DNA from 3 places in the Paenibacillus sp. NPDC101420 genome. Region 2 is predicted to be linked to each of the others. Evidence: riboswitches for the same ligand, from Rfam matches in the RefSeq annotation. Region 2 holds a riboswitch; each other region holds the start of a gene.
The links. A riboswitch is a leader RNA that binds a small molecule or an ion and turns the genes downstream of it on or off. The one in region 2 is predicted to bind cyclic di-AMP.
Positions count from the first base shown of each region.

Region 1: it holds a riboswitch for cyclic di-AMP, as region 2 does, so the genes downstream of both, ACQKMP_RS22555 (alpha/beta fold hydrolase) here and ACQKMP_RS30330 (C40 family peptidase) in region 2, are expected to answer to the same signal.
Region 3: it holds a riboswitch for cyclic di-AMP, as region 2 does, so the genes downstream of both, ACQKMP_RS19855 (hypothetical protein) here and ACQKMP_RS30330 (C40 family peptidase) in region 2, are expected to answer to the same signal.

Region 1 is NZ_JBNNSE010000005.1:475,446-486,159, forward strand. Features, by position in the region: gene selD (selenide, water dikinase SelD) at 1-828, opposite strand, end outside; gene ACQKMP_RS22555 (alpha/beta fold hydrolase) at 982-1,791, opposite strand; cyclic di-AMP (ydaO/yuaA leader) riboswitch at 1,898-2,082, opposite strand; gene ACQKMP_RS22560 (hypothetical protein) at 2,304-2,477, opposite strand; gene ACQKMP_RS22565 (Nif3-like dinuclear metal center hexameric protein) at 2,562-3,356, opposite strand; gene ACQKMP_RS22570 (endo-1,4-beta-xylanase) at 3,468-4,487, opposite strand; gene ACQKMP_RS22575 (glycoside hydrolase family 43 protein) at 4,516-6,048, opposite strand; gene ACQKMP_RS22580 (carbohydrate ABC transporter permease) at 6,096-6,998, opposite strand; gene ACQKMP_RS22585 (ABC transporter permease) at 7,058-8,026, opposite strand; gene ACQKMP_RS22590 (sugar ABC transporter substrate-binding protein) at 8,111-9,814, opposite strand; gene ACQKMP_RS22595 (response regulator transcription factor) at 9,930-10,714, opposite strand, start outside.
Region 2 is NZ_JBNNSE010000015.1:22,150-32,863, reverse strand. Features, by position in the region: gene ACQKMP_RS30375 (ATP-binding protein) at 1-1,142, shown strand, start outside; gene rluF (23S rRNA pseudouridine(2604) synthase RluF) at 1,132-1,833, shown strand; gene motB (flagellar motor protein MotB) at 1,933-2,751, opposite strand; gene motA (flagellar motor stator protein MotA) at 2,735-3,538, opposite strand; gene ACQKMP_RS30355 (hypothetical protein) at 3,745-4,038, shown strand; gene ACQKMP_RS30350 (4a-hydroxytetrahydrobiopterin dehydratase) at 4,267-4,554, shown strand; gene ACQKMP_RS30345 (c-type cytochrome) at 4,646-5,002, opposite strand; gene ACQKMP_RS30340 (GNAT family N-acetyltransferase) at 5,130-5,615, opposite strand; gene ACQKMP_RS30335 (C40 family peptidase) at 5,871-6,362, opposite strand; cyclic di-AMP (ydaO/yuaA leader) riboswitch at 6,368-6,509, opposite strand; gene ACQKMP_RS30330 (C40 family peptidase) at 6,869-7,297, opposite strand; cyclic di-AMP (ydaO/yuaA leader) riboswitch at 7,351-7,489, opposite strand; gene ACQKMP_RS30325 (hypothetical protein) at 7,704-8,534, opposite strand; gene ACQKMP_RS30320 (M1 family metallopeptidase) at 8,546-10,552, opposite strand; gene ACQKMP_RS30315 (YwhD family protein) at 10,656-10,714, shown strand, end outside.
Region 3 is NZ_JBNNSE010000004.1:431,463-442,176, forward strand. Features, by position in the region: gene ACQKMP_RS19805 (DUF420 domain-containing protein) at 1-11, shown strand, start outside; gene ACQKMP_RS19810 (hypothetical protein) at 916-1,644, shown strand; gene ACQKMP_RS19815 (GntR family transcriptional regulator) at 1,705-2,100, shown strand; gene ACQKMP_RS19820 (ATP-binding cassette domain-containing protein) at 2,192-3,049, shown strand; gene ACQKMP_RS19825 (ABC transporter ATP-binding protein) at 3,054-3,956, shown strand; gene ACQKMP_RS19830 (ABC transporter permease) at 3,949-5,238, shown strand; gene ACQKMP_RS19835 (hypothetical protein) at 5,273-5,464, shown strand; gene ACQKMP_RS19840 (hypothetical protein) at 5,562-6,014, opposite strand; gene ACQKMP_RS19845 (hypothetical protein) at 6,054-6,563, opposite strand; gene ACQKMP_RS19850 (hypothetical protein) at 6,580-7,071, opposite strand; cyclic di-AMP (ydaO/yuaA leader) riboswitch at 7,205-7,370, opposite strand; cyclic di-AMP (ydaO/yuaA leader) riboswitch at 7,791-7,980, shown strand; gene ACQKMP_RS19855 (hypothetical protein) at 8,171-8,581, shown strand; gene kdpF (K(+)-transporting ATPase subunit F) at 8,714-8,791, shown strand; gene kdpA (potassium-transporting ATPase subunit KdpA) at 8,804-10,480, shown strand; gene kdpB (potassium-transporting ATPase subunit KdpB) at 10,497-10,714, shown strand, end outside.

The sequences.
Region 1 (10,714 bases), on a different contig from region 2:
AGTGCCGCCTGGAACAAAGCCCTGCTCCGCGAGCTCTCTTACTCTTGGCAGCATCGGTACATCGCCTTGACGAATAATCAGTCCGTGATTACTCCCCTTTGCCATTTCCGAGGCATGTCCAAGCAACCCGAATCCGGTAACATCTGTACAAGCATGTACATCATAGGGCTCCATGATTTCAGCCGCTTTTTTATTCAGTGTAGACATGACTGTCGTAAGGCGTGTAGTTTCTTCTGGGGATAGCTGATCCTTTTTAATAGAAGTCGTTAAGATGCCCACACCGATAGGTTTGGTCAAAATCAGCTTGTCTCCTACCTGCGCACCTGCATTCGTTCTTACTTTGTCCGGATGCACAAGGCCCGTAACGGCCAATCCAAATTTAGGCTCTTTATCGTCGATGGAATGTCCGCCCACAAGCGTTGCTCCTGCTTCCTGCACTTTATCTGCTGCACCGCGCAAAATGTCACCGAGAATGCTTTTGTCCAAAACAGAAATAGGGAAGGCCACAATATTAAGCACTGTAAGCGGCTTGCCGCCCATAGCATAAATATCACTTAACGCATTAGCTGCTGCAATTTGCCCAAAGGAATAAGGGTCGTCCACGATCGGCGTGAAAAAATCAACAGTTTGCACTAACGCTAGATCATCACTTAATCGATATACCCCAGCGTCATCACTGGTATCCAGACCTACAAGTAGATCCGGATTAGGAACGGTTAGTGGTAGACTGCGAATAACCTGCATGAGATCGGCGGGACCGATTTTGCAGCCGCAGCCCCCTTTTGAAGATAATGAGGTCAATTTTATGGTTTCGGCTTGAGACATCATGACTCAGCTCCTTTAGATAGTTAATATCGAATATCTTTAATCTTACATCAGTAGACAGCATTGTACAAAATACAGACATACAGAAGAACGCCCCGTAGCCAGTACATACTCCCCGGCTATGGGACGCCTCTCATTTCTCACTTACCACTAAGATCAACTAATCTGCTGAGTTTCCTGCTGTTTCTCCAAAAACCGCTGAAGTATAGCATTAAATTTCTCCGGCTGACACAGATTACTAGGATCTAATGCGTTAGGGATGATCACTAACTGAGCATGTGGCAGCTGAGACACCATATCCTTCATACAATTAACTCCAAATTCACTAAAGTCACCTACAATACATAAGGCGGGACGCTTAAAAGACTTTAAGCATCTAGTGTAATCCACATGGCTCGTAGCCAGCCTTTGCCGATACAATTCCCGTGGACGTTTATCGAGAAGTCCTCTTCTAATCTCGTTATAAGCCAGATTCCAGCGTTCCCGGTACATCATACGAATCGAAGGCAGTACAAGCTCACTTGGAGCGTAATACATTAACCAACTACAATAAGCAGCCATAAGCTGGATTTTACCGATTATCGTTGACGCATGACTTCTACAAAAGCTATCCGCGACAACAATCGCTTTTACTCGCTCTGGATATTGTTTCGCAATATGCTGAACGACGAGCCCCCCATAGGCACTCCCAACAAAAACAGCCTCACGAATACCCAAATCATTCAATAGCATTATTATATCTAGACATTGGGTTTCAATAATCTCGTTTGGGGCCTGCAGTAATTCACCTGATTTGCCATTCCCCCGTAAATCACACAGAATCACTTTATATTTATCAGAAAAATACTCCAATTGTGGCTTGAACATACTATGTGTTAATCCATGTCCATGGATAAACACAACCGGAGCCCCTGTTCCATTGATTTCGTAATAGAGCGAAGTTCCATTCAGTTTAGCAATAGGCAAAGTTAACACCTCTTTCATAGATAGGTTCTACAACTATATCTGCTTTTTAACGCAGCAAAAAACCACAGAGGGATTCTCTGTGGCTATTCATCATCAAATACGCCATTCATCCTCTCTCCATACGCTTACGAGGTTAGCTGTCGGATTCGGGCAGTGAGAGTTGCCCTACCTGCATGGATGCATTTATGCACCTGGAACAGGATTCACCCCATAACTAGTACCGATTGTTACACTGGTTCCCAGTTGTTGGTTCCCCCGCTTTCCTTAACGGAAATTAAGCGGACTTCTTATGTAATTGTCAGTTATGTGATGAATCATACTCCGTGTAAGGTTTCTTGTAAAGTTGAGCCGTGGGCAAAATAATGTTGAAAGCCATGCTTTTCATTTCATATTGAGCATACACTTCGTTTTCTCTTTCTTTTGCTCTTGTTTACTCAATATATCTAAAAAAAGCCGAGCGGCCATCAGAGATCAATCCCTGAACCACTCGGCTTCGTTATACAATCATATGGCTACAACAGATCGGCGTTTTTCAATGCATGCTCCCAGCTCGGAAAAAAGAACAGCGCACTTCTCATAAGATCAGGATCGCTTTGCTTCACTTGTTTTTTGCTGATCGAGCTTCCATCGGTTTGAAGCTTTTTGATACGACTTAACACTTCATCAGCCTCCAAAGGAATTTCCATTGAAACACTCCTTTCTCAGTGACCTAGTTTCCAATCATTTTCTCCATAATATGCAAATTTATTCTTCATTTCGGTTTATACGAATTAAACCAGCTGATAGACCGGTTGTTCAGCAATAAAATAAGTAGGAATCATTGGGTATTTCTGTGCCAGAACTTCAGCTAAATATTTCATTCCTGGAGCTTCACTTTCCGCATGACCTAACATAATCAGCGCTTTTGATCTGCCTTGGTGGACAGCATCCCTCACATATTCTGGAGTTTCCCATTCGGGGCCCTCGCCAGCAATAATTAAATCAAGATTGTGCTGATTAAAAAGAGGAATAGCCATCGTCCCACCTCCTCTGTAACCTACTAATATCCCCACATGTCTGCATATCTGGGATACGTCTCCGGCAGCACGTAAATAGGAGATACCTAGCTTTCTTTTTATATACTGTGCCGCTTCACTTACCGTCATAGCTGGAATCGATAGGATTGTAGCAGTCGATTGCTGCTCAACCACATAGGCTGACCATTCAAGCTCTCGTAGCAAGCCCACCATGATCCCGTCTGGTTGATGCCTATGCCAATAATCATGATAACGAAAAATAGCCAGTTCAGAACGCTCGATTAAACTCAGTTTCGCAAGATAAATAGGGTCATCCTCTAACCACTCACTCGTCTCATGATGACTGTAAAACACACCTTCATGTGTGATCAACAAATTGGCGTTCATAGCAACCGCTCGCTCCACAACATATTGCGTAGCGCAAAATGCCGTAACCATCCCTGTAATCACCATTTCTGGATTCCCCGGCTTAAGAGTATCCACAGTCCCATCTATCTGTTCCATGGCTCCTATTAAATCTTCCAGAATCCTTCTAATTGTCACGCTCACTTTAATCCGCCCTTTGAGATCTATTCTACTAATCTATCAACGTATAAATAACCCGCCCTTAATCGATATAAGGACGGGTTCACAGTTCATTATTTGAGCAGCTTGCCCACTCTATGATTTCGTGGCAGAGGTGATAATTCGATGGAAAGCTGGCTTCGGCTTATGCCCTTCATCGAATAGGAACGGCCAGTTCTTCCGCCCACGAACAGGGAAATCATCCAGCCAGGTATAGTCATCCGCTGCTCCCCAGAACGTGACCGAACTAATCACGTCCCGGTATTCTCTCAGCAGTGCGAACATCGCTTCATATCGATCTGCTTGAAGCTCGAGCAGCTCAGCAGGTACTGTCTTTAAGTCCATTCGTTTGTCATCGAAACGGAACATGGATACATCCAGCTCTGTCAGTTGGAGCTGAAGTCCTAACGATGCATATTTTTCGATCGCTGCACGAATATCATCCAGACTAGGATCGTATAAATTCCAGTGTGCCTGCAATCCGATGCCATGGATCGGCACGCCTTGTTCCAATAGCGACTTCACCATTTTATAGATTTTGTCACGCTTTAATGGATGGGATTCGTTATAGTCATTGTAGAATAATAATGCCTTAGGGTCAGCTTCATTGGCGAATTCAAACGCTTTGGCGATAAAATCCGGGCCAACAATGTCGAGCCACTTCGAATGGCGAAGAAGCTCTTCTCCTTCATCGGCTATAACTTCATTGACAACATCCCAAGCATAAATATCATCCTTATAACGTCCTACAACGGTCTGAATATGTGATTTGACTCGTGCAAGCAGAATCTCTTTGCTTTCAGGTCCTCCGCCCTTATCCTCAAACAGCCAGTCCGTTGTCTGGTTGTGCCAAATCAAGGTATGTCCGCGCATCGCCATATGATGTTCCCTGGCGAAGGCAACCAGCTGGTCTGCTGCCCTAAAGTTATAAGTGTCCTCAAGTGGATGCAGACTTTCAAATTTCATCTCGTTCTCAGCGGTAATACTGTTGAAATGATAAGCAAGCAAATGCTCCTGTGATTGGATAGTTAATGGGTTGACGGCTGCGCCAATCTTGAAATCCTCTGCGAACACTGTCTTTAGTGCAGGCTCTGTAAAATCACTAGCTTGTCTCAACAAGTTCCCTCCTAACAAACGCTATTCATTATGACCGATAATCGAACCAATCAAAGTGGGCAGGTACCTCAGCTACTTTACCATGACCTGTCGCATATAAGCCAACAAGAACACCGGTAAATCCGTTTCCTTTGACAGCTTGAGGGGATAATGGATAGGCTAGAGCCCTAGATAGCTCGATCCATTCCTGACCATCCAAAGAATAAAGTAAAGTGTATTCCGTTAGCTCCGCCCGAATTTTCAGATATAAACATCCAGCAATCGTTGGAATCTCTGCAGCCACATGTGTTGTTCCATCAACAGTTAAATAAGCTGTAATCACTCTATGTCCATTTCTTTGCGATAGTGCAATTTCATAATGTGCATTCTCGTCCAATCTAGCACAGAGTCCAGCCTCTTCACCGTCCACGGTAGGGTTAAAATCCAGTAATGTACTCCATTCAGCTGAAGTATGCTGCTGTCTTCTGCCTATAAAGGCTACCTGACCCACTTCATTAAGGTCTTTCGATTGCCCTCGAAGAGCTAGAAAACCCGGACGTTGGCTTAGTGACCAGCTTCCCTCTGCCGGATTCCGCAGAAAGGATAATCCCAACGGCAATACAGGGTCATCAAAATCATATCTTCCGCTAGTCTCAGGTTTTGGCGAATGACCCGGTACACGCGGAACCTTCATCTCCAGCCCGACAGTGTCCTCATTATTATCAATCATCGGCCATCCGTCTTCATTCCACGTTACAGGGGCAAGAAAGGTCTCTCTTCCTAGCACTGTATACTTGGAATCTACTAGACGTACTCCAAGGAATACGGCCCACCAATCCCCGTTACGATCTTCGATCAGATCAGCATGTCCTAGATACTGAATGGGACTATCAGTCCCGCGATGGGTCAATATCGGTTGCTCTAATCTTTCAAAAGGACCGTAAGGGGAGGAAGAACGACCGATAATTTCTCGGTGTTCCTTTGCCGTGCCGCCTGAAGCAGACATGATATAATACATTCCGTTAATTTTGTACAAATGTGGTCCTTCCGTCCAAGGTCCACCATCCCCAGTCCAGATGACAACAGGTTCTGTTAATGCTGCTCCTGTAGCAATGTCTATCTCATATTGAATAGCGTGGGAATCATAATCTGCTCCCTGCTGGGTGGTTACATATACCTTTCCATCCTCATCAAACATTAGGGAAGGGTCAATTCCTCCATAAGGAATACTAATCGGGTCTGACCACGGACCCGCTGGGTCCGTAGCCGTAACATAGAAATTCCCCTTCCCGTGTATTTCGGTCGTTATCATGTAAAACGTTCCTTCATGATACCGGATGGTTGGAGCAAATATACCTCCAGAGCTTTTGCTCTTACGTGTATCTAGCTGACTTACACGATCTAATACATGACCAATTTGTGTCCAGTGAATCAAGTCCTGGCTGTGAAAGATAGGCACCCCAGGAAAATATTCGAAGGAGCTACACACCAAGTAGAAATCATCCCCTGCTCGAGTGATGCTAGGATCTGGATAAAAACCTGGAAGTATTGGGTTCGTGTATGTGATTGGAGATGGAGTCATAATTCAACAAACAACCTTCCTATTATTTAATAGTGGGTGCAAGCTACTTATTCCTTCACGCTTCCTACGTTCATTCCAACTACAAAGTACTTTTGCATGAATGGATAGACTAGCAGAATCGGAACCGAAGCAACGATAGTAACGGCTGCACGAATGGACTTTGGAGTTACCATTGACCCCGCTGACTCCGCAGTTACCCCTGCCCCGTTAGCTACACTTGCGCTACTGTTCGCATTCATACTAGATTGTATTAGTTTCATTAATTCATACTGCAATGTACTCAAGTGCTGGCGGGAAGAGGTGTAGATAAAAGCATCAAACCATGAGTTCCATGCACCTACCGCGACAAAAAGGGCGATGGTAGCCAGAACAGGTTTACATAAAGGGAAGACTACTTTCATGAAAATCTTAAATTCCCCGGCACCGTCGATTCTCGCGGATTCCATAAGACTTTCATGTATGCTACCAATATAAGTACGGATGACGATCATATTAAATGCACTTATCATAGTCGGTATTACATATACCCAAAATGTATTAAGCAAATGAAGATCCTTAATTAGAAAATAATTTGGAATCAGACCCGCATTAAAATACATGGTTAGGACGAAAACAAAGGTAATCTGCTTGCGGAAAACATATTCTTTCCGGCTTAAAGTATAAGCAAGCATTGTGGTTAAAAATAGATTCAGGATCGTAGATATCACTGTTCGTGCTACCGAAATCCAAAAAGCAGGAATAATTGTACCAGAGGCAAAAACAGCTTTGTAGTTCTGTATAGTCCACTCCCTAGGCAATAGATAAATGCCGCCGCGGATGGTATCATTTCCCTCATTTAAGGAAACTGCTATAGTATTCAAGAATGGATACAAGGTAACAATGACTAGACATATCATAAAGATAGTATTGAAGGTACCGAACACTACTGGTTCGATCCCTATAATTCTCATACGTTTTCTACTATTACTTTTTGGAGATTTCTGAGGTATTAATTGAGTTTTTTCCATGATTATAACAGCCTCTCTTCCCCTAGCCGCTTCGACGTCCAGTTAGCTAAAAGCAGTAACGTTACACTTACGACTGTTTTAAATATGCCTCCCGCAGTGGCTAAGGAGTAATTCCCTTGCCCAATCCCGTATTTCAATACAAATATATCAATCGTATCCGACCAGTCTACAGTAAGCCCGTTCCCTAACAAGTACGGAACCTCAAATCCGACATCCAATACATGTCCTATGGACATTATCATCAGGATTACAATGGTTGGTTTAATTCCCGGCAATGTTACATTGAACATTTTTTTGTACCGGTTAGCCCCATCAATCTCAGCAGCCTCATATAAAGCTGGATCTATAGAAGCCATAGCAGCCAAGTAGATGATTGTACTCCATCCAACCTCTTTCCAGACGGTTGAAGCACCCACAATACCCCAGAAATACTTCCCTTCACTCAACCAAAGGATTGGTGAATCGATAAGATGTAATTTCATGAGCACGATGTTGATAATCCCGTCGTTAACCGAGAGGGAGACACCTACAATCCCTGTTACAATAATCCAGGAAAGAAAGTGAGGTAGGTAGGATATGGTCTGCACGGTTCTTTTCCAAAATACATTTTTGATTTCATTAAGAAGTAAGGCCAATGTTATCGCGGTTATAAATCCTAGAAAGAAATTAATTAATCCCATAGCCAGTGTGTTTCGTAGTACCCTTAAAAAGGTATCATCCGTAAATAGAAACTTGAAGTGTTTCAAGCCGACCCATGTCTGTTCGCCAAATGCCTTAGCTGGTTTATAATCCTGAAAAGCCATTGTCCATCCCCAAACAGGTACGTACGCAAATAGTACAATATACAGCAGCAATGGAACTGACATCCAAATCAGCTGTTTCTGATTCTTAATCAAGGTCAGAGTAATCGGTTGCTTCTTTTTTCTTTTAGGATGCCGGTTAACTTTTTTTCCCGTTAAAATCTCATCCATATATTTTCTCCCCACATCATCCATATATTTCAGAAAGTGGTTGGCTAATAAGCCACCACTTTCTGATTTTTAAGCAAGCTCTAACTATTTAACACTCCAAGTATCAAATCTCCATTTAAGCTGTTCATTGATTCTGTCTTCGTAAGCTTTAATATCCGCTTTATGAAGTTCTCCAACAAATTCAGTCCAAACTTTATCGAAATCGGAAGGGCTAGCCAAGATTGCTTTTGGCAGATACTTGGTCTTAACTTCTCCCATCTTCGTATCGGCAATTTTTGCTGGAGAATTTTCAACAAGATCTATCGACCAAGCAGGATAAGCCACTGGGTTCGGTCCAGGCTTACTGAAGAAATCTACATAACTGTTGAATCCATATGCGTCAAGAACTTCCTTGTCATACGCTTCCAACCCTGCTTTATATTCTTCTGGTTGGGCTGCCGCATCCGTTGAGTTACCGTCTGCAAAGTACCCTTGCATTTTCGGAGCGGTAGCATACCAAGCTTCTGCTTTGTTACTTAGCTTCCATGTAGCATCAACTGCGTTATCCCGTTGCTCCTGGTTTCTTATAAAGCGACCGTCTACCACTTGATAATCTTCGCCTTCAATCCCCCAAGTGAGGGTTCTTTGCCAATCTTCTTGAATCAATGTGTCCATAAGTTTAAGGATTCTCACTGGATCCTTAGCATTGACAGTAATCCCGAATCCATTATTCAAGTTAAGAGCAGGACGATCCAGATAATAATCTTTGGTGTTAGTATCATACACAAGAGGCAGACCTACATAAGTGCTCATATCTTTCCCTTGTGTCTTGAGTGAATCTTCTGCTTTACCAAAGTTCCAGTGCTGATCAAACATTCCCAGTACGGCTCCGCTAGACAATTTAGCTAAATATTGGTCATAATCCATTACAAATGCTTCTTTATCAATAATACCCAACGCATTCATATCATTAAGTTTTTTATAGTACTGCTTTGCATAGTCTTTATCCGCAAAGATTTCTGCTACGTTATCCTTAACTACTACTCCGCCATCATTAGGATGACCGATCAGATGCTGAGGAGCGTTAAACAATCCCCAGTTTCTCCAGTCTTTGTTATGAATCTCAAACCCAATTGTTGGTTGACCATCAATGGTTGGATTTTTCTCTTTATATTTCACGATAAGATCGAAATACTCGTCCAAAGTTTTAACCGTTGGATAACCGGCATCTTTAAGTACAGCTTTCTGAATCCAGAAAGCTGGGCCAGAGTAATAGGTTGTATTCATCTCACCATTGTACGCACCATAGTTTGGAAGTGTATAAATGTGTCCATCATTGGGATCCTTCATCATGTTCCAGTAAGCTGCGTAATGCGCTTTCAAATTCGGAGCGTGTTCTTCAATTAAGTCCTCGAGAGGAATAAATGCACCTGCTGCAGTCAGTTGGGTATTGGAACTCATCAGATCTGGATAATCCGAACCGGCAATCATAACGCCAAGCTTCTGTTTAAGGTCTCCAGCCAAGAATTCAAAATTGAATGATGCGCCTGTTTTTTCTTTGATCATCTTGTAAATTTTGTTATCTGGTGTGGGTTGCTGACCTGCTTCTCCAAGAAAGATACTAACTTCAAAAGGCTCTACCTTCTTGTCATCGGTTCCAGCTGCAGTTGCAGCTGTTGTTTCTGCCGGTTTGTTTTCCCCCTTAGCAGTATTACCGCTGTTATTTCCACCGCACCCTGCTAGAGCAAAACTTAGGGATAACACAGCAATCAGACTAAGTTTGAACTTTGATATTGACTTGCCCCCCATAAAGCACCTCCATATTTTGTTGGTGAAACCATATTGTAAGCCCTTACAAGTTAAATTATAGAGGTGATGATGCCACTGATAATACGCCAGAACTAAAGGTATACCCCCAAAAAGTTTAGGTATTCGTATGTTTAAATTCATTAGGGCTCATATGCATCTTCTTTTCAAATTGTTTGAGAAACTGACTATAGTTGGAATATCCTACCTTCTCTGCGATCTCACTGTTTTTCAACTTATTGTGTTGAAGTAAACGTGCTGATTCCTTAATCCGGAGGTCATGCAGCTGCTCATTAAAATGAATGCCATTCTTCTTGATCAATAATTGTCCCAGATATACTGGATGCAGGAAGAATACCTCCGACAGCTTTTTAATTGTAAGATTTTCGTGATAATGCGCTTCAATATAGTTGTTGATTTCCTGTACAATCCCCTGTGATTTTTGGCTTTGTTCTTTTATAAGAATATCAATACTCGCCTCACCACATGATAAAAGATTACGCATTAAATCGTTCAATTTCATCATCGAGTCCCGCATTTCGGGGATTGTTATTTGGGTTAACAAGGAGGATACTTGAACTTCACTAGCTTTCGAAGTAAACTCAACGATCTTATACATAATATGAATAACGATCTTCTTCACAACCTCTGGAGCGATGCGCATCTCACGAAAACTACGAGAGGCCAAGCCCACAGCTTGTTTAAAGCCTTTTATGTCCAGTGTGTTAATGGGTCTCATTAAGTCATCCATCAGTTGAATTTGATCATAGTGATAGCTGAATTGACTATCTTTGGTTCCCTGATAGGTCAAGAATCCTGAATGATCCGAATTATAAAAATAATACATTAGCGCTTCTTTCGCCGTTCGGTAGCTATTCGCAATTTGAAGCAAAGAGCCCTCGC
Region 2 (10,714 bases):
CTCATCTCATGCAGCGCACTAATCGACTCAAACAGACACTGGAAGAGAACCGAGCAGTTAAGGAGCATTTGGAATCGGTTATTAATGGAACCTCTGATGCGATACATACGATCGATATGGACGGCCGAATTACTAGTACGAACAGAGCCTTCGAAGAGCTGTATGGATGGAGTGCCAAAGAGGTGCTAGGGAATAAGCCTTACCTTGTGCCTGCGACAGCGCTTAAGCAGGAGGAAGAGCGGCTTGATGCGTTAAAGAGTGGTGCGGTTCTACCACCAATTGAAACCGTAAGACTTAAACGTGATGGAACAATTGTTGAAGTGAGTGTTAGTACCTCAGTGATTCGTGATGAAGACGGGTATCCGCATTCCTTTATTCACGTCTCACGTGATATGACAGAACGTAACCGAATGGAGGAACTGCTTAGACGCTCTGAGAAGCTGACTACAGTTGGCCAATTAGCCGCGGGAGTAGCTCATGAGATTCGTAATCCTCTTACGACGCTAAAAGGATTTCTGCAGCTTCAACAAGAAAAGCAGATTTTGGTTCCCCTCCATATTGAACTGATGTTGTCCGAGCTCGAGCGGATTAATCTGATCGTAAGTGAATTTTTGATTTTGGCTAAGCCTCAAGCTGTTCATTTCCAGGAAAAAGATGTGCGGGATATCCTTGGTGATGTGGTTTCTCTATTAGACAGTCAAGCTCATTTGTTTGGGATTCAGTTTAGTGCGACATTCTCTGAATATCCATCCACCGTACATTGTGAAGTGAACCAGCTAAAGCAGGTGTTTATTAACATCGTCAAAAATGCTATTGAAGCTATGCCTGATGGTGGTGTAATTTCAATGGAGTTAAGAAATACCTTGGATTCTGTCTTCATTCTTATTTCAGATCAAGGCGAAGGAATTCCTAAGGATATGCTGCCTAAGCTGGGCGAGCCCTTCTTCACCAATAAGGAGTCGGGAACAGGCTTAGGGCTAATGATTAGCCAACGTATTATTCAGGCTCATAAGGGTCATTTGGAAATACAAAGTGAAGTGGGTCAAGGGACAACTGTTATGATTAAGCTGCCTGCAGCTGGTACGGATACCCCTTGGCTTAATATTAAGGATGAACGGAGTGAAGGACAACGTGAGAATTAATAAATTCATCAGTGAGACAGGGTACTGTTCACGCCGTGAAGCAGATAAGCTGGTGGAAGGTGGTAGAGTTACGATCAACGGACAACCTGCTGTGCTTGGCAGTCAGGCCGTTCCAGGCGATGATGTGAGAATAGATGGTGTTGCGCTTGAATCATCAAGCCAGACGGTTTACATTGCGTTAAACAAGCCAGTGGGTATCACTTCAACTACAGAGCAGCATATTAAGGGGAATATTGTTGATTTTGTAGGTCATCATGAGCGAATCTTCCCGATTGGGCGACTCGATAAGGATTCAGAAGGATTGATTTTGCTTACCAACGATGGGGACATCGTTAACAAGATTTTAAGGTCCGAAGGTCGGCATGAAAAAGAGTATGTTGTTACTGTAGACAGACCGATCACGCCATCATTTATTACCGGCATGTCCAGCGGCGTAAAGATATTAGGTGAGAAGACGCTACCTTGTGAGGTCACTCGTATTACAGAGCGTGTATTCCGTATTATTTTGACGGAGGGTAAGAATCGTCAGATCCGCCGTATGTGCAGCGCTTTTGGCTACGAGGTTAGAAAGCTTCAACGCATTCGGATTATGAATATTCGTCTAGGGGCATTACAAACAGGAGAATGGCGTGAGCTGTCTGCTGAAGAGAAGCAAGAACTTGGAGCTACACTGAACTACGAACTTCTATAACCTAGAAGAGTCTTTATTTGAATACAATGTATCAAAAAAGAGCTGTTCCATCGGTCTAAGACCTTGGGACAGCTCTTTATGCTTGTAATAGGATAACCATTATTCATCGGAAGGAGCAATACCTGAGAACTCTTTGGTTTCTTGATATTTACGAATAATGGATACTTCAACCCGGCGGTTCTTACTTCGTCCAACAGCTGTAGTATTTTCAGAAATGGGGTGGTATTCCCCGTATCCAATCGCACTAAATTTCCGTGGATTCAGGTTCGTATTTGTTAGCAAAATCTTCATGAACTGAAGGGCGCGATCGGCGCTCAGGTCCCAGTTGGAAGAATAGTCGCTATTAGAGATAGGGATGTTATCGGTATGTCCTTGCACGACTACATCATAATCCGGGAATTGCTGCAGCATAGTTGAGATGGACTTTGCTAATTGCCGAGAATCATCTTTAACTACTGCCTGTCCGGATGCGAACAACGCGTTATCACTTATCGTAATCATAAGTTGGGATTGATTGAGCTTAGTACTGAGTAGATCGGTAAGGCCGTTCTTACTGATATATTGATCAAACTGCTTCTTAAGCTTCTCTAAATCCTCTTGCTCCTTTTGCCGCAGCTTAGCCATTTCTGTTTGTTCATTTTTCTTGGTTACTGATTTATCCATTTGATCATTTTTTCCTAAATCCTCTTGACTCTTAGATGGCATTGCCGCCCGTTCTTCAAGAACACCTGTACCGCCATTAAGAGCGGAACTGAAGGCTTGACTCATCTCTTCGAATTTTTTGGCATCCGTTGCACTCATAGAATACATTACGATGAACAAGGCTACCAGAAGGGTCATAAGATCAGAATAAGGCAGTAGCCACGATTCATCGGCGTGTTCTTCATGCTCTTCGTGTCGTCTAGTCTTTTTGCTCACCCGATCCACTCTCCTTCTCATCATTTAACTTAGCTCGTTCCGAAGGTGTCAGGAAGACAGCAAGCTTCTGATTGATGGCAATAGTGGATACACCGGATTGTATGGACAAAAGACCTTCGACCATCATCATTCGAACTTCAATTTCACGTTTGGAAAGTCGTTTCAGCTTATTGGCAATAGGATGCCATAATACGTAACCTGTAAAGATACCGAGTAGTGTTGCGATGAAGGCAGCCCCGATTGCTGCAGCCAATTTGTTCATATCACTCATATCAGCCAGAGCGGCGATAAGTCCGATAACGGCCCCGAGTACGCCAAGTGTAGGAGCATACATACCTGCTTGTGAGAAAATGAGTGCGCCTGCTTTATGTCTATCCTCTGTGGCGTGGATGTCCTCCATGAGAACATCGCGGACAAAATCCTGATCATTTCCATCAATAATCATCCGCATGCCATTTCTGAGGAAGTTATCTTCTATTTCATCGACTTTCGACTCAAGAGCCAGCAGACCTTCACGCCGTGTAATAGAAGCCCACTCCATGAACATAGTAATTAATTCGGGTTTACTGATTAATTTCTTTTTGACAAAAATCATTTTAAACAGACTTGGAATCTTCTTGACCTCCGAGAACGGAAAGGCCATAAAGATGGAAGCTGCCGTACCCACTAAGATAATAACGTAAGCAGCAGGTGTGGCTAAAGCGTGAAGAGGAGCGTGCTTGAGGATCATACCCCAAATAACTGCAACTAGACCAAAAATTAAACCAAGTATTGTTGAAATTTCCATTATGCACCTCGTCCATGAGATTATAAGATGTGTTCCGACAAAGCCGCGTATATCATCCTTGAAACAGCGGCAAGGCACTCTGTTCGAAACCGAATAACGTATATTCTTATTTATCGACATCATTCCGTTTTTTGTGAAGTCATTTTTTCGGCTATAATGGATAAGGTAAGTAATTATTCATCTGTGGAGAAAACGGAGTGATACATGTGGGCGTAAAGCATGGTAGAGATTACGGTGAAATCCTAACGGATTTGACTGAGGCTGTCGGAAGAATTTCCGATGGGTACTTATTTTTTGAAATGGATCCAGAAGAGTGGCAAGAATTGCCGCAGGAATCCAAGATGGAGGTATGGGAGGCACTGGCTGAGGATCTTTTCTTCGCGCTGGGTAATGAACCTATGATTGAGGTGGGGAGCGGCGTTATCATCTACGATAAGGACACGCACCGCATTAATATTTTAGTCGGAGAAGAGGATTTAGCCTCTGTTGTTTTGATTTAAGAAGAGGGGGCGGCGGGGCGTAATTTGCCCGTAGTTAGTAGCCCGTGTTAAAATTGGTGTAGCCGAGTTATAATCGCTGGGATTCTTGAATACATTTAATCGAAAATATTGCCTTTATCCTGGCACATCCCTTGGACCTCAGAAGCTAAGGGATGTTTTGTTTAACGAATATGACGAGTAAAGGGACCTGCGGATTTTACTGCAATTTTTAGTAAGGGAGGAAACGAATTGTTATTTACGGAAGAAGAACTGCGTGAGCAGATCAGCAAGCTGGAAGGTTGGAAGCTGGAAGAGAATACCATGGTGCGAAAATATATGTTCAGCCAATATATGAAGGGTATTGCTTTCGTTGATGAAGTAGCCACCATTTCAGAAGCCTTTGATCACCATCCACATATTACGATTGATTATAAGACAGTGACTTTACGACTGAAATCAAATGAGGAAGACGGTATTACAGCTCTAGATATTCGAGAGGCACATGAATTTAATGAAGCCTTTGAGAAAAATCGTTAGTGTCACCCAAACTCATAAATAAACGCCCGTGCGCAGATAGTGAACTATCTTCCGGCACGGGCGTTTTTAGTTGCTTAGGTAGTAGTTACTGTTACTTTTTCTCTGAGAGCCAGAGGGCGACGTTTGCAATCTCCTCAGGGGCTAGCTTTTCTTTAAAGGAAGGCATTTGACCGCGTCCTTTAGTGACGATACTGTAGATTTCTTCAGCATCATGCTGACCGCCTTCATTTTGAAGACTGGGTCCAACTCCACCTTGAAGCTGATCGCCGTGACAGGTGATACAGCTGGCTTTCACGGTTGCTTCGGCCTTTGCCGCATCCAATTGGACTTCCGGCATCGTCGGCTTATTCTGTTCAGCTACCTCTTCTTTACCTGGAAGTGTAAACATAAGTACTACCGCAAAGGCACAGGCGGCAAAAAACAAACCGCTCATGATCCATTTCTGCATCCCAGTTCGTCCCTTCTATGTAAGCTGCTCCCTACATTATAGCTCAAGGTGAAGCGTTATCATAGGGTTTGTGACAAAAAAATGAACGATAATGCCATCAAATCATTGAAAAATATGGAATTTAATATTATTTATCATAGACCATGCAATAAAAAGGTTTGTTTCCTGTGGGGGTTAGGCGTTCATACGTATCGGTAATCGTAAATCCACACTTTTGGTAAGTTCGGATCGCCCGCTGGTTCCAGGTCAAAACCTCTAGATCAATCTCACGCTCAGGATAACGAAGCAAGGCTGCTTGCACGATTGCATCCATGAATATTTTTCCTAGACCTTGACCGCATAGATCAGGGCGCATACCAATCCCCAAGCGAACAACACCTTCCATTGGAAACAACTGCGCGAATCCACACAAAATCCCTTGCCCATTTAGTATGGAGACATATTGCTCATTCCGTAGCTGAGGGTCACCGAACTCGATTCCAAGAGCCTGCATTTGCTCCCACGGCATCCAGCCGTAAATATTATAAGGGGCAGTGTAATCCCAGTTGCAAATCTCTTCCGCGTGACTGGTCTCCATAGGCGCTACATGAAAAGTAACAGAGGGATTTATCATAAGGTCAAGGACCTCCTTTCACGGGGGGACTTTAAATGTCTTATATTTCTAGCTTTAAATACTTATGGTCCTTATAAGGACATCGAAGGCGTTTATGCTTGTAACTAATTATATACAAAAAGAGGCATGGTCGACTCAGAAATTTATGAGGATTATTGTTTTACAAATTCTGAGAGGGGTAAATACTAAATAAGACAAAAAACAAGCTCCTCCCCAAGAATCAACATCTTGGAAAAGAGCCTATGTACGATTTACTTATTGAACATCATCATTATCTTCTGTCTCAGAAGCAACAGAATGATAAGCATCTGTGCTCATAATTCGTTTAGCACCGATGTAGCGTTTCACGTAGTAGCTATCACTCAGGGAGCTAATCGTTACACCGCGGGAGGAAGATGCGTGTGCAAACTTGCCTTCACCGACATAAATACCGACATGGGAGACACCCTTACCACTTGTATTGAAGAATACAAGATCTCCAGATCTTAAATCATCTTGGGAGATAGCAGTACCCATTTGATACTGGGAACCTGATTGGTGTGGTAGGTTTATACCAATTTTATCAAATACATACATTGTAAATCCGGAGCAATCAAATCCATTTGTGGAGATGCCGCCGGATACGTACTTAGTTCCGATGGTCTTGTCGATCACTTTATCCATTTTGGAATCCGCGAAAGCGCTTCCTGCTCCGATGGTGAAAATAATGGAAAAGCTAAGTACTGCTGCTGCTAGCTTCTTCTTCAAAAGTTTATACCCCTTCCGGATGCCTACGAGGTTAGCTTAAGGGTTCGGTTGAAGGTCCCCTATGACCCCTCTAAAAATGGAGGTCAATTCACCCAAAGTTGGTTCCCCCGTTTTCCTAATAGTTAGGAAACTCGGCTGATACTGTTGATTAGGAATAGCTTGTAATCAATACATGACAAAACCTTTGTAAATAACAACTTAATGATTACAAAAATGTTACTAAAATCTTACTGCAGTTATTGTAACAAACAGAGTGCCGCTTGGCAATCGTTTTTAACATAATCATGCAGAAAAATTCGTTTTTTTAAAGACAAAATGTATATGTAAGCGATAATATTAAACTAATTTTTATATTTATTGAAATTTTTATCAAATAAAAGTGTTTAAAGTCCGTTCAAGAGGTGTAAAGAATATAATAAGGCAAAAGAAAACCTGGATTCGATTAAGTCAATAATCAAACCCAGGTCTATATAATGTAATTGTGAGGTTATAGTTGTGGGGAAGTATTAATCGTAGGCTATAGCTTGATATGAGGAAGTACTCATTACTCTTTTAGCACCAACGTAGCGATTGGCCCAGTAGGATTGGCTAAGTGAAGTGATGGTCACGCCATATGAAGATGATGATTGTGCGAATTTTCCGTTTCCAACATAAATGCCGACATGGGATACGCCGTTGCCCAATGTGTTAAAGAAAACTAGGTCACCTGAACGTAATTTACTTTTAGCTACAGGAGTTCCGACATTATATTGAGCTTTTGAAGTACGGGGCAAAGAAAGACCCACCTTCTTGAATACATACGTAGTAAATCCAGAACAGTCAAACCCGGCAGTGCTAGTGCCTCCGGTTTTATAGGCAACTCCAATTGTCTTTGAAATAACACTGTCCATCTTAGAATCTGCAAAGGCACTTCCTCCACCAATAGAGAACGCCATCACAAGTCCTAGCGCCGCAGCGACGCATGCTTTTCTTAAATTCTTCAAAAAAATTGTACCCCTTCCAATGCCTGTGAGGTTAGCTTAAGGATTCGGTAGAAGGTTCCCCTATGATCACTGCAAAGCGAGATCAATTCACCCAAAATATGGTTCCCCCACTTCCCGGTGCAAGGAATTCGGCGTTTTATGCACCAGATAGTGAATTATCGACATGACTACGACAAATACATGAAGTTATGTAGAAATCGTTTCAAATGATTACAAACTTGTTACCAATGGAACAGGACTTATTGTAACAAAGTCTTTACGATTTTGCAAATCCTCATAATTTGTCTATAACGCGAAAGAGTCCCAGCTCCTGATTTAGGAACCGGGACTCTTATATTATGTTCTGTAAAGCTTCAAATTATTGTGGAAATGCTTTACTGTGCCATAGATGATATTGAGCTGAAATTCCCCACATTTTGAAGAGTGTTGAGGGCAGTGATGAAAGTTGACGAATAAGAAGTGCTGGTAGGCCAGGACAGAAGATACCCGTTATTCCGCACACTAGCAAAAGGATCAGGCCTGCTGCACCAAGTATGGTTGAAATTCCTATTGCCGGAATCAGCGACTTCAAGCAAATGAATAAGGAGGAGAACATCCCCGTGCCGCTGGTATACCCAAACTGCATATATAGAAGGAACAGGCGCACGATAAAGATGTATATAAGCCATGCCAATACGTATGGAACTAGATGAAGTAACAAAGAGTAGTTCAGAAAGGAGGACAAGAATAGCCCGTACATTTTTGGAGCAAGCCAGTATAACGGAAGTAGAGCCAGCGCCCATTCGATTAGACTGAAGATAAACACTGGAAATCCATAAAGCTTCATACCTGGAAAAAAGAACAGGCCACGCTCTCCTTTTCGCTCCTGATGGAGTTCATGCAGTAATCCTGCCCTTATGAAGGGGGAGAGTAGCAGTCGTAAGACAACAAGCCCTAGGAACATCCATAACCAAGTACGTATCGCAGGATCTGTGTTCAAGTTGAACTGCCCTTCGACATAATAGAGTAGTCTGCCCATTCCGCTGCCTCCAGCGTCTTTATCTGGATAACGCAGTAGAATTGGAACGATAGCAGACCGGATGAAGCCGTACATAAAGTAGCCCCAGAGCAGTCGGTAGATGAAGAGCAGAATCAGAATATAAAATTGCTCCTTCATGCTTTGCCAGCCGCGGGTTATCGATGTTCTCACAATCATTCACCTCACCAGACAAGAGTTCCGAGCACGGTTTCAACTAGTTTAGTTACACTTAATGTCCAGCGGGAGAGCGTTTTCGGCTCTATTTCCGCCAGTCTGAAGTTATTAAGATGCTTGTTTTCTAACAGAATGGTATGCTCAGGATCAACCTCAGCAGAGAGAAGAAGCTTATCGCTTAACAATTGGAATGTAGTCTCTGCTCCTTCACCGCTCCAGACCCGCTCTGTAGCAGAGCCATCGGCGAATGTGAATTTAATGGGAACGTCAACGTAATGGCTCCCTTTGTTTGTAATCTTTACTATGGATTCATAGCTCTGAGCATCGCTGTTGCCATTCTTTTTAATCGTAATCGTATCTACTGAGAAATCAGGAGCACCACCACCATAAATATAATCTTCGAAATAAGGCTGCCATGATTTTTTGGTTACCTTCTCAACGACTTTTTGAAAATCAGACGTAGTGGGGTGCTGGAAACGGAATTTACGTGCGTAAGTGGACATGATGCTGTTCATTGCCTTAGTGCCTACTTGGCGCTCAATATCCTTAAGTACTAGCTTTCCGCGAATATACACATTCCGGCTATAGGATTCTGCCCCGGCATATTTCCATGTTTCTAAATTTAGCGGCTCTGATTTGGTCACCAAGCTGGACTGAAGAGGGAGATTCGTTTTGATGCCATATTCTTGCTCCATGAGTCTGTCTTCAGCATAAGAAGTGAAGCTTTCATCTAGCCAAGCCTCTTCGAATTCATTGCTGGCTACCATGCCGTAAAAGTATTGATGGCCAATTTCATGAACGACGGTTCTTTCAAGTGAGGTGTCAGGAGAAGAGTCTGTGGCTCCAAATGCTGTAATGAGTGTTGGATACTCCATTCCTCCAGCCCCATTCCCCTCCTTAGGCGGAACGATAATAGACAGAGTCGAGTAGGGATAAGGACCATACCATTTGCTGAAGTAGGTCAGAGCTGCCTTAGCGGCCTGAAGGTATCGTTCCTTTAAGTCTTTGTGTAATGGATCGAGATACACCTTAATCCGTACACCAGGCACTTCTGGCGTAGAGAAGGCTTCTTCGGCTACTGTAAAATCAGGGGATGCCGCCCACGCAAAGTCATGGACATCGTCAGCGTAGAACTGATATATTTTTTGATCTTGCTTTAGCTTGGCATTCTTCACAGGAAATCCGGTCGCAGCTACCGTGTAATCGGAAGGAACCGCAATCGTTACATTAAAGATGCCAAAATCGCTGTAAAACTCAGAGGTGCCGTGATACTGATGCAAATCCCAGCCTTCCTCCTTAACCCCACGTGTGCCCATAGGCTCGTATACACTAAGTTTAGGGAACCATTGCCCAGCCATCACGAAATTGCCTGATGCGCCCATACGGGCAAATATTTTGGGGAGCTGGACCTCGTACTGGAGTTTAAGCGTGACACTTTCTCCACCATTAACCGGCTGTGGGAGATGCACCTTTAGGAGTGTCTTATCGTTGACGTTACCATCATCGGGTTGTACAAATTGCACTCTTTGCATTAGTGATGTTCCTTCTGTTGTGCGCAAATCGGTTAAAGTCATACTTCCGAAGCCGTTCTCTGGCATGGTGTCACCTCTGAGCGTTCCCCCGGACTCCTTCATAAAGGTAGTATCTGGTGAAGCAAAAGCATTTGGATACATATGAAAATATAGATCACTTACCGGTTTTACACCGGGGTGTGTCCAGGTTACCGTCTCAGAAGCGATTAAGGTTTCTGTATCAGGAACAAGCTGAACATCGATGTGATACTCGACAACTCGTTGACTTAATGCCTCTTCTGCTGGAACGGGGGCGCTTTCAGGCAGTGTCTGTTGTGGTGCAGCTGCAGGAGCTGTGCCGCTTGAGGACTTGGCCTCTTTTGAAACAAAGCTAGTAACAGAAGATGTGGAGTTATCCCCCGAATAGACCCATATGCCTCCTAATAGCACGAGGGTGGCCAGGGTCGCAAAGATGATGATGTACCTTAATGACAGTGACTTCATAGTGTGATTCCTCCCGTGACAAGCATCTACGGGATGTATATGTTTGCAATCGCCGCATTATTAGCTAAAATTAAATTATTCGTAAGAGGAAGGGTGTGCACTCGTGGACAACATACAACCGGAGGGCAAGAAACAGATTGCCTTAAATATTGTGAATGCCAA
Region 3 (10,714 bases), on a different contig from region 2:
TGGGCGCGTAAGATAGTTGCGTGAAAAGAGCTTGTGATTGGCATGTGAAAAGAGCATGTGAATATGCGTGCGAATCGTACGTGAATTTGTGTGAATAGTAATGAAATAAGCCTATGCATCTGCTCGTTCCTAAATAGGGATGATGGATAACGGGCTTATTTTAGTTTATGGAGTTGGGGGAGTGCTGAAGTTGTAAAATTGAACTGTGAAATCACTTGTGATATGAACAGTGGCGTGATGTGAAGCATTCTATTTACTTATTTTTAGGGAAAACCTCCCTGAAAGAGATAAGTTTTGAGCTCGAAAAACGATAATTAGGGAATTTCTCCCTGTATTTTAACCGTTTAAGCTCTAAAACGTAGAAATGGCTGAATTTATAGGGAGGAATTCCCTAAAAACGTTGATTTCAGGCTAAATCCAAGTAATTAGAGGGAGATTTTCCCTAATTGTTAATTCTACTAGCAGTTACACCCACCGAGTGATTCACATCCACTCAGTGGTAGCGCACGCCGAGGAGTCGCATCCATTAGTGGTCACACCCACAGAGGAGTCGCTCCCGCCCTTCAATCACCCCACCGAGCCGCAACAACTGGCCCTACACCTACAACCCATTGGCGAAGCAACAATGAGGCTGTCCTCACTCCGCGTCCTTCGCTCATATTCAACCTCTCCATAAGTTATGTTTAATCCTCTGATTAGTTAATCCTGATAATGATCAGTTTCCCATACGTGCAAAGCCTTCTCCAAAGGGGGGAGCGCATACCTCCTAATCAACTTGAATGTTTTCCATTTACAGGATTGACAATGGTAAATTAAGGACATATACTGTGTATATAGATATATACAGTAAGCACAGGGATATGAACACCTGCTTCTGCTAGACGCTGAAGACATTGTAAAGCGAGGTTAGTTTTAATGAGAACATTAAAAGATTCATGGTTTATGTTGCGCTCTGATTTTCGCGGAGACAAATTAAAGATATTAGGGACCCTCGTAATAACAGTTATTTTTATGTGTTATCTTGGTGGAATGACTAGCCTGGTAGCAAATGACGTACTAGGTGAGCAGGATCGGACGATGATAACGGATTTCTTATTTCTTTCCTTTATACCCTTATTGGGATTAACATTCTCTCGCCGTTCCATGAAATATTGGAGTGAAGACTCTTACACAAAAATGTTGGTTTACTTAAGAACCTTACCAATTCCAGCTGCAGTAATATTATCGCGGAGAAAACTTCAGGGAGTTTGCTCCTTTATTCTAAATGGTACGTTATTCTTCGGTATTGTTTACTTGTTAGGGGAAAATTTCCGGACAGAGCTGGCGGTTCCCTCGTATATAGCTTTTGCCATTACATGGCTCGGCTTCGGATTCATGGTCTCAGGTCTATATATTTTTATTGAGTATCTTTTTAGCGGCAAAGCTTATCTATGGCTAACATTGCTTATCGTAGTGTTATCGTGGGGAATATCATTCCTAGTTACACTTGGGGGAGGTAATTTGTTTTTATACAGTATCTCCTATTCCAAGGAGTGGGGGCTGTTATCTCCGATCATGTGGGGATCACTTCTGCTGGGGACAATATCTGTGCAGTTATTCTCTAAATGGACTATACATCGACTGAAGAGTCGCAATCTCGTATAAAAAATCGGAATGGCAAGGACTGCGCTCTAGCACGCTAGAGTGGAAGGCGAGGTGTAAATAATGTGGATACCGGTACAAATCAACGAAAATAGTGCAGAGCCCCTCTATCATCAGATAGAGACTCAGCTTAGATCATTAATCATTAGCGGAGTCATTACAGAAGGTACGCTACTGCCCTCGATTCGTGAGTTTGCAGGAGATCTGAAATGCAGTGTAATTACAGTGCGGCGCGTATATCAGGATCTGGAGAACGAAGGTTTGCTGCGAACGAGACAAGGAACAGGTACCTTTGTATCCCACATAGGCGACGGAGCAATGGAAGAATACAAACGAGACACGGTAGGCAAAGCACTTGAAAGTGCTGTGGATATCGGCCGATCGGTACATTGCAGCAAGGATGAACTTGAGCAGATTTTTATGGAGATTGTAGAACGCAAGTATAGAGCAAAGGAATGAAAGGGGGGCGCATATTCATATGGTACAGATGGCTATAGAATTGCGGAATGTACTTAAACAGCGGCGAAACAAGACGATAGGACCGCTGACCATGAATCTGCCAAGAGGATATATTACAGCCCTGGTAGGTCAGAATGGATCTGGCAAAAGCACGCTACTGAATCTACTGATGCAGCTGACCAATCCAGAGGAAGGCGAGATATATTGGTTTGAGAACAGGTATGATAGCGGGTTGCCTCTGGAGCTGCGGCAGACCATTGCCTATGTTCCTGAGACGTCGATTACTGAGGAGAACCACTGGAATGCAGAAGAGGCCGCTCAATTTCGACAGCATTGGTATCCGAACTGGGATGAGTCGTATTTTCAGGATCTAATGGATCGCTTTGAGGTTCCATATCATATGAGGCTTTCTAAGATGTCTAAGGGTGAGCGTCGGAAATTCGAAATTGCCGCAGCACTTGCGTCACGCCCAAGTCTGCTGCTACTGGATGAACCTTCATCAGGTCTTGATCCCTTTGCCTGGAAGATTATGATCGAGACGCTGCTTAAATATATGGATGAGAACAACGCTACGATCATCATCTCTACACACATTGTGGAAGAGGTGCGGCGGTTGGCAGATTATATCATGCTTATGCATAGAGGTGAACTGCTGGGTATGGCCGAGAAAGACAGTTTATTCGGTACTTGGACCGAGGTATGGGTACAGGTTGCAGGTGAAGAGGAGCTTGCTGAGTTATCAGCGGAATTACCGGGAGGTATAAACTTTACCATGGATACACCGGGTGTAGCTTCTTTTATCATAGAACAATTTTCTAAGAACGAGAAACGCATTCAGGACTTGGGCGTAAAGGTTATCAAGAGTCGCAGTTTAGAATTGGACGAAATATTGGGTTTATGGACACAGGGACACCGTCCTATCCTGATTGATCACAAGAGAGGGGACTAGAGAAATGGAAGCCTTAAAGCTGGAAAGTGTAATGAAGCAATATGGAGAAAAAACCGCTGTAAACGGAATTAACCTAACGGTAGGCAAGGGGGAAATTTACGGATTACTGGGGGCAAATGGTGCAGGGAAAACAACCACAATGCGCATGGTGCTTGGCCTAATTTACCCTGATGGCGGGAATATTTTGTATAATGGAAAGTCGTATAACAGCGAACTTCAGCAAATCATGGGCTATCTGCCCGAAGAAAGAGGATTATATCCAAAGGTAAAGGTAAGCGATCAAATCGTCTACTTGGCACGTCTGCGCGGGATGTCGGCTAGTGATGCAGATAAGAGCCTTCGCTACTGGCTCGATCGGTTTGAGGTTCCGGATTACTACAATAAGAAGATTGAAGAGCTCTCCAAAGGGAATCAGCAGAAAATGGGCTTTATCGCCGCAGTCGTTCATAAGCCGCAAATTCTCATCCTTGATGAAGCCTTCAGTGGCTTGGACCCTGTTAACGTGGAACTACTGAAAGATACGGTAAAAGAATTGCGTGATCAAGGAACGAGTATCTTATTCTCTACTCACCGGATGGAGCATGTTGAAGAGCTTTGCCGTAATATTACGATTTTGGATCGTTCCAATACTGTCGTGCAGGGCGATATTCGTACGATTAAGAGTGGATATCCTCGTGAACAAGTATTGTTGCGTACGGATAACGAAGTGACCGGTCTAGAATCAATTGCAGGTGTAACAGCAGTACAGCGACAGGAGCGAGGTTATCTGTTGTCAATCAGTGAGATCGGCGCAGCACAACGTATCCTACAGCAGGCGATGGCGCAGGGTGAAGTGGAGCATTTTGAAATTAAGGAACCAACGTTAAATCAAATCTTTATCAGAGCGGTGGGTGAATCTCATGAATAAGATGGGGACAATTATTGGCTTTACCTTTAAAAATAAAGTAAGAACGAAATCATTCATGATTACTACGTTAATTCTAGTGTTGCTGCTCAGCATTGGGATGAATCTTCCGTACATCATCGATCAGTTTAAGGGAGATTCTACAACAAACGCAGAGACTCAAATTGCTGTGATCGCGGAAGATGGAAATCAGGCTGCAGAGTTGTTGAAGGCTTATACTTCACCTGAAGGAATGCCGCAGGCAAAAGTTGTGCAATATACTTCTGCCGACGATGCGGAGCTAAAGAAAGCTTTAGATGAAGGGACTGTAGAAGGGTATGTTACTTTTGCAGAACCGACTGGTGAAGGACTTCCACCCGTTACTTATCATAGTGAGAATGGTGAATTGAAGGGCGATGTACAAATCTATCTCCAAAATGCCCTTCAGCAGGTAAACACCCAGTTCGTCGTTGGCGACAAGCTGACGCAGGAGCAGATTGCTGCTATGTCAACACCGGTACAGATAGCTACTCAGCAGCTCAACCCTGATGGGACTGCGGGAGATAAGGATGCGTCGCAGGAATCCGCTCCACCTATTAATTACGTCATTGTATACGCCATGCTTATGCTGTTCTTCATGTCTATCATGATGACCGGTAATATGATCGCAGCTGAGATTACTTCAGAGAAGAGCTCACGGATCATGGAGATTCTGATTACAAGTGCCTCACCTTTAGCGCAAATGTTCGGTAAAGTTATCGGTGTCTTCTTAGTAGGGTTATTACAAATTGGCGTCATTATTGCAGCGGTAGTTGTCAATCTCAAGCTTCCGCATAATGCAACGATCTTGAAAGATTTAGACCTGGATTTAGGTCAGCTTAATATTAACTTGTTGCTTTATGGGATTGTTCTTTATGTACTAGGTTATTTCCTCTATGCCTTGATGTATGCAGCTGTAGGTTCGATTGTCAGCCGTACAGAGGATCTTGGCCAAGCGGTTATGCCGATTATGATGTTAGGCTTCGTAGCATTCTATGTTCCACTATTCAGTATCTCTAATGCGGATACTCTGCTGGTTAAGGTAGCGAGTTATGTACCGTTCACCTCTCCATTGACCATGCTGCTCCGGATTGGTGTTGGTGAAGTAGCGATCTGGCAAGTTATTGTATCATTAGCCATCCTGCTTGTTACCACATTCATCTTTGGATGGTTGGCTGCCAAGATCTATCGCACAGGCGTATTGATGTACGGCAAACGTCCAAGTATTAAAGAGATCAGAAAAGCGATGAAGGCTTACAAGATCTAAGTGGCTTCTTATAAACTTTTAAGGAGTGGTAATCATGACTAAAAGTGAACAATACAATATGATGCTTTTAATGAGTTCGGTATCTCTGGCTACGGTTAGTAGAATGCTCTCGACCAATGGGTCCACTTTAATGGATTTCACTCAGGGTGTATTGACTGGGATTGCCATGGTGGGGATGATTGCGGGATTGTGGATGTACGGAAAGGCTCGTAAGAGTAAAGCGTAATAGTAGGGAAATAGGGAAAGGAAGCCGCGGCAGATGCCGTGGCTTTTTTATTTTTGTGTATGTATCGTAAAAGTTATTTGGAAGATAGTTGAGGGAGTTAGACAACGGATAGATTACCACTAGGCAGCAAATCCTCTTGAGCAGTCAGTTGCTCCCGCACACGCCTAAGCTGTGCTTTTAGGACAGGAACACTCTTTTGCAGAATGATGCTTATTTGAGGTAAAGATAGCTTTAGGCCATACCACATCGTTTTTATAAGCTGTTCCTCCCAAGGCAATGTCTTGGCAGACAGAAGAGACCGGCGTGCGTAATAATCGGCGCATTGTCGGATACAAGAGCGGTAAGCCTCGATAGAGAATAGCTGGCTGTCGAAGCTTTTTTGACGGAATATTTTATGAAGCTCTTTAAAAGTACGGATAGTAACCTTCTCGGCTTCTACTGATTGTTGTAACAACATGGAACTGAGCGTATAGATATCATTCGTACACTTTTGAACACACTCTGCAAATATAGTTCTACGGGGTGATTCGGAAGGTAAGGGGTCAGGCATGATAAACACGATCCTTTCAGAATGGGTTATGGGATGAACTTATAATAAAGAAAAGTAAGAAATGGATTTGTTGATAAGCTCGGCGGTATCAGGTTCTGGATAACTATGTTTTTGAAGCGCTACACTGGATGGTTTATAATATAGCCGCCCTCCTTTGGAATCTCTCCCACCAGCGACAGCTCTGTACAGACGACCTTGCTCAATGTGCCCTGCCAAGGATTTACCCTGCAGCTTGGCTTTTAAATCCTGTAAAGCACCTTGCACTAGCTCAAACTGAGTCTGATCCCACTCTGAACCATGGGTACGTACTTTATCTATCGCTTCCTCTAGCCGGCAATGGTATATCATTCTGAGAAAAGAACTCCATTTAATAAGGTCGAAAGTTTTGGTATTGGCAGAGATAAGACATGCCCCCCAGCTGCTACCTCCTTTACAGGTAAGTTTCAGGATGCCATAACGGCTGTCTTGATCAGCCTCCATTCCATAGTGAATAGGCTCTGGTGAATCAAAGACGAATACTTCTATGCGAGATAGTCTTCGCTGGTCCATGACAGGTTTCTCCTCCTTAGGTTTCCAAAAGCTTAAGATTTACATGGTGAATGACGTTAGCCTTCTCTATACAGGCGAGCATTTCAGCTTCATTCTCACAGACTGCGGCATGCTCCAGCCATAGTCGGAATTTCTGTTTGCGTATAACGGATAAATGTAAGGGAAAGGTGTTGCGGGATCTCATTACGTACCAACCGACTGCAACGTCTTTCCACGGTTCCTTAAAAGCGGTGAGCCACGGAAAACGTTGGTGTGCTGACCAATCCTGCAGCTGTTGCTTTTCTCGGATATTTTTATATATTTCGTATATAATTGTTCGGTCCATACAGTATTCACAGGTAGATGGGCTGCTGAAATGGCGAAGTGATTCAATCTGCTTCTGACCAAAAGCATAGCCGACAATAGTTCTGTGATGATCCTCTTCGAACCACAACGCTCCAAAGCAAACATAATTTAGACTTATCGGCTCAAGTAGCCCTTGCTGAGTTCCCCAATAATAGTGTTTCATTTCTTTCACCCCGTCCAGCATGCTATCACCCTATAGATTCAGGTAACGCAAAAACCGCAGCAAGAGGAGGACCTCTGCTGCGGTTTTGGAATACAGGTATACACACACCTGTGCCAAAGCGTGGCGGATCAAGGGTCTCTCTCTTTACGCTTACGAGGTTAGCTGTCGGATTCGGACGGTGAGAGTCGCCCTACCTATGTGAGACTTGAACAGTCTCCTTCGGATTCACCCCAAGTAGGCCATGTGGCCTGATGGTTCCCCCGTTCCCTGCAAATGCAGGAACTCAGCGTTGAATGTATTTCGTGAAATAGATTCAACCCGAATCATACTCTTTTCAAGGTGTTTCTGTAAAAACAGAAAGTGTTCTTTTGAGCGCAATTTAAACCAAATCCTGCCTACTACGACGAAAAAGGGAACCAAATAGGTATTTATTGCGAGTTATCGGGCTTCTTCCTCGCTTAATCTCGCTTTCTTGTTTCCTTTCTTATATAGGCGATTTTTGGTGATTTCACTAATCGTGGTGAATAAAATCACATGGTATGACCGTTTTTCGCTAATGGATTGAAACTCGAGTAAACAAGAGATATAGAGAGATTGGATATCAAGTAAGCGCTATCCAATGCGAAAATAGTTTTTAATTTGCATTATTTTGGCATCAATCAGGTTTTACAATACTTCCTGCATAAGGGTATGATTACTCCTGTTTCAACAACAATCGAATATTTGATCCGCTTAATTTCCGATAAGGAAAGCGGGGGAACCAACAATCGGCAGACGATGTGAGAGTCGGAAGCCGGTTATGGGGTGAATCCTGTAGAAGATGCCAGTGAGCTCGCATCTATACAGGTAGGGCGACTCTCACCGCCCGAATCCGACAGCTAACCTCGTAAGCGTATGGAGAGAGGATGAGTGCAATGTGACCGCTAGCGAGCCACAGAGGAGAATCCTTTGTGGCTTTTTGCTGTGCTTTTTTAAGCAAAGCATTTATGGAAAACCTCACGAAGAGGTCGTTATATTCATCATTAGCGGTAGCTTTTCTTTCAAGATCAGGGTGATCAAGCTCTGATCTTACAAGCAAAGCATTTGAGGAGAATAAGAGATGACAGATCAGAATGAATATGTACTGGTATGTGCGCCAACGAAGGCAGGCGAACATTTTATTAAGCTTCTAAAATTCAGAGGCATTAAGATGGCCGGATTGACCAACAACTTGCCTGAGAAGGCCCTACTCGAAGAGATGGGGATTGAACAAGTCGTTCTAGTTGATACCCGCCATCAGAATACTTGGTTTCGCCCGCCGTTTCCGGTAGGCCGGGTATATCTGTTCGAGAGCAGCTTTACGTTATGCTGCCGTTACATTCAGATGTGCCGTACCTGGACGACACAGCCGATTTTTGTAATTACAAGCTCAATAAATCCTAGATTGGTCTATAAAAGACTTGGCGCGAGTTATGTAATCTATTCCCACAGCGGTGATGCTGATTTTCTGGTAGATAGATCACCTCATTAAGGATAAAAGAAGGAGTGCGGAAGATATGATGGATCTGTATATGGTGGCTTCGTTAGCTGTAATTTACGGGTTATTTTATGGATTTATGCGCTGGTGTGCAGGTGTAGTTGAGGATACGGGGAGGGATAAGCTGTGATTCTAGTAATCGCTGTTACCCTACTGCTGTTTATATATCTGGTTTATGCATTGATTCATCCGGAGAAATTTTAAGGAGGGGCATTCATGGGCATTTTGCAAATTGTTACTGTAATCGTAATTCTCATCTTGCTGGTTAAGCCGATGGGCACGTATTTATATTATGTGTTTTCTAATGAACCGAACCGTACGGATCGATGGTTTGGAGGTATGGAAAAAGGGATTTTTAAGCTGATCGGCCTGAAAAAACGGGACGGTATGTCCTGGAAGAAGTATGCGCTCAGCTTTGTTTTAACGAATATCGTACTGGTTACTTTCAGCTATATCTTTCTTCGATTGCAGCGGGGTTTACCGCTAAATCCGAATGGAATTGCGGATATGGAACAGACGCTTTCGTTCAATACGGTGATTAGTTTTATGACTAATACAAACCTGCAGCATTACAGCGGGGAGACGGGACTTTCGTATTTTTCACAAATGGCTGTCATCACGATGATGATGTTCACGTCTGCAGCGAGCGGATTTTCTGTTGCGGTTGCCTTTGTCAGAGGGATCACAGGACGGAAATCAGTCGGGAACTTCTTCGAGGATTTCGTTAAAGCACATATTCGTGTATTCATTCCTCTAGCTCTGCTGGTTTCATTGGTACTGGTAGGACTACATGTGCCGCAAACACTCAAACCATCGCTTGAAGTCACTACACTAGAGGGGCAAACGCAACAAATTGCTATCGGTCCAGTAGCTTCTCTGGAATCGATCAAGCATTTGGGCACCAATGGTGGCGGCTTCTTCGGAGCCAATTCATCGCATCCTTTTGAGAACCCTAATCCACTTACGAACGTGCTAGAGATTCTCTCTATGTGGATGCTGCCAGCTTCGCTCCCTTATATGTACGGATTGTTTGCCAAGAACAAACGTCAGGGCTGGGTAATTTTTACCGCAATGATGACCTTGTTTGTTCTGCTATTAAGCCTAAACTTCTATGCTGAATCGAAAGGCAATCCGGCGATCAATGCACTAGGAATAGAATCTTCACAAGGTAGTATGGAAGGTAAAGAGGTGCGCTTCGGCATACCGCAGTCTTCCTTGTTTACTTCAGTAACAACCGCAGCTACGACAGGTAGTGTTAACAATATGCATGATACGCTGACGCCGCTGGGAGGCATTACGCCTCTTGCACTGATGATGCTCAACAATGTCTTCGGTGGTAAAGGTGTCGGACTGATCAATATGCTGATGTATGCGATTCTGGGTGTCTTCCTGTGCGGTCTCATGGTCGGCAGGACACCGGAGTTCCTCGGACGGAAAATAGAGGCCAAGGAGATGAAGCTGATTGCCATAGCGATCCTTGTGCATCCGTTCATTATCCTTGTGCCAACCGCAGCTGCGTTCCTGACCGATTTGGGGCAAGGGGCGATTACGAACACTGGATTCCATGGACTCAGCCAAGTGTTATATGAATATGTCTCTTCTGCCGCGAACAATGGTTCAGGATTTGAAGGGCTTGCAGACAATACAACTTTTTGGAATGTCACAACCGGGATTGTCATGCTGCTAGGTCGTTATGTCTCTATCATTGCAATGCTGGCGGTAGCAGGTTCTCTGCTTAAGAAGAAGCCGGTTCCTGAGACGATTGGCACGTTCCGCACAGACAATGGACTGTTTACGGGAATCCTGATTGGTACAGTAGTGATTATCGGTGCGTTGACGTTCCTGCCGGTCATTGTACTCGGCCCCATTGCAGAATATCTAACCTTACGGTAGGAAGAGGGAGAATAAGATGAGTACTGTAAAAAGAAAAAAGCTGCTGACGGGACCCATACTCCTTAGCGCTGTAAAGGATAGTTTTATAAAGCTTAACCCAGTAACGCTAATCAAAAATCCCGTCATGTTCGTGGTAGAGGTCGGTACGATCATTGTCCTCCTCATGGTGCTGGCTCCTGGATATTTTAATGCAGAGCAATCGATAGGCTTCAATATCACAGTGTTGTTCATTCT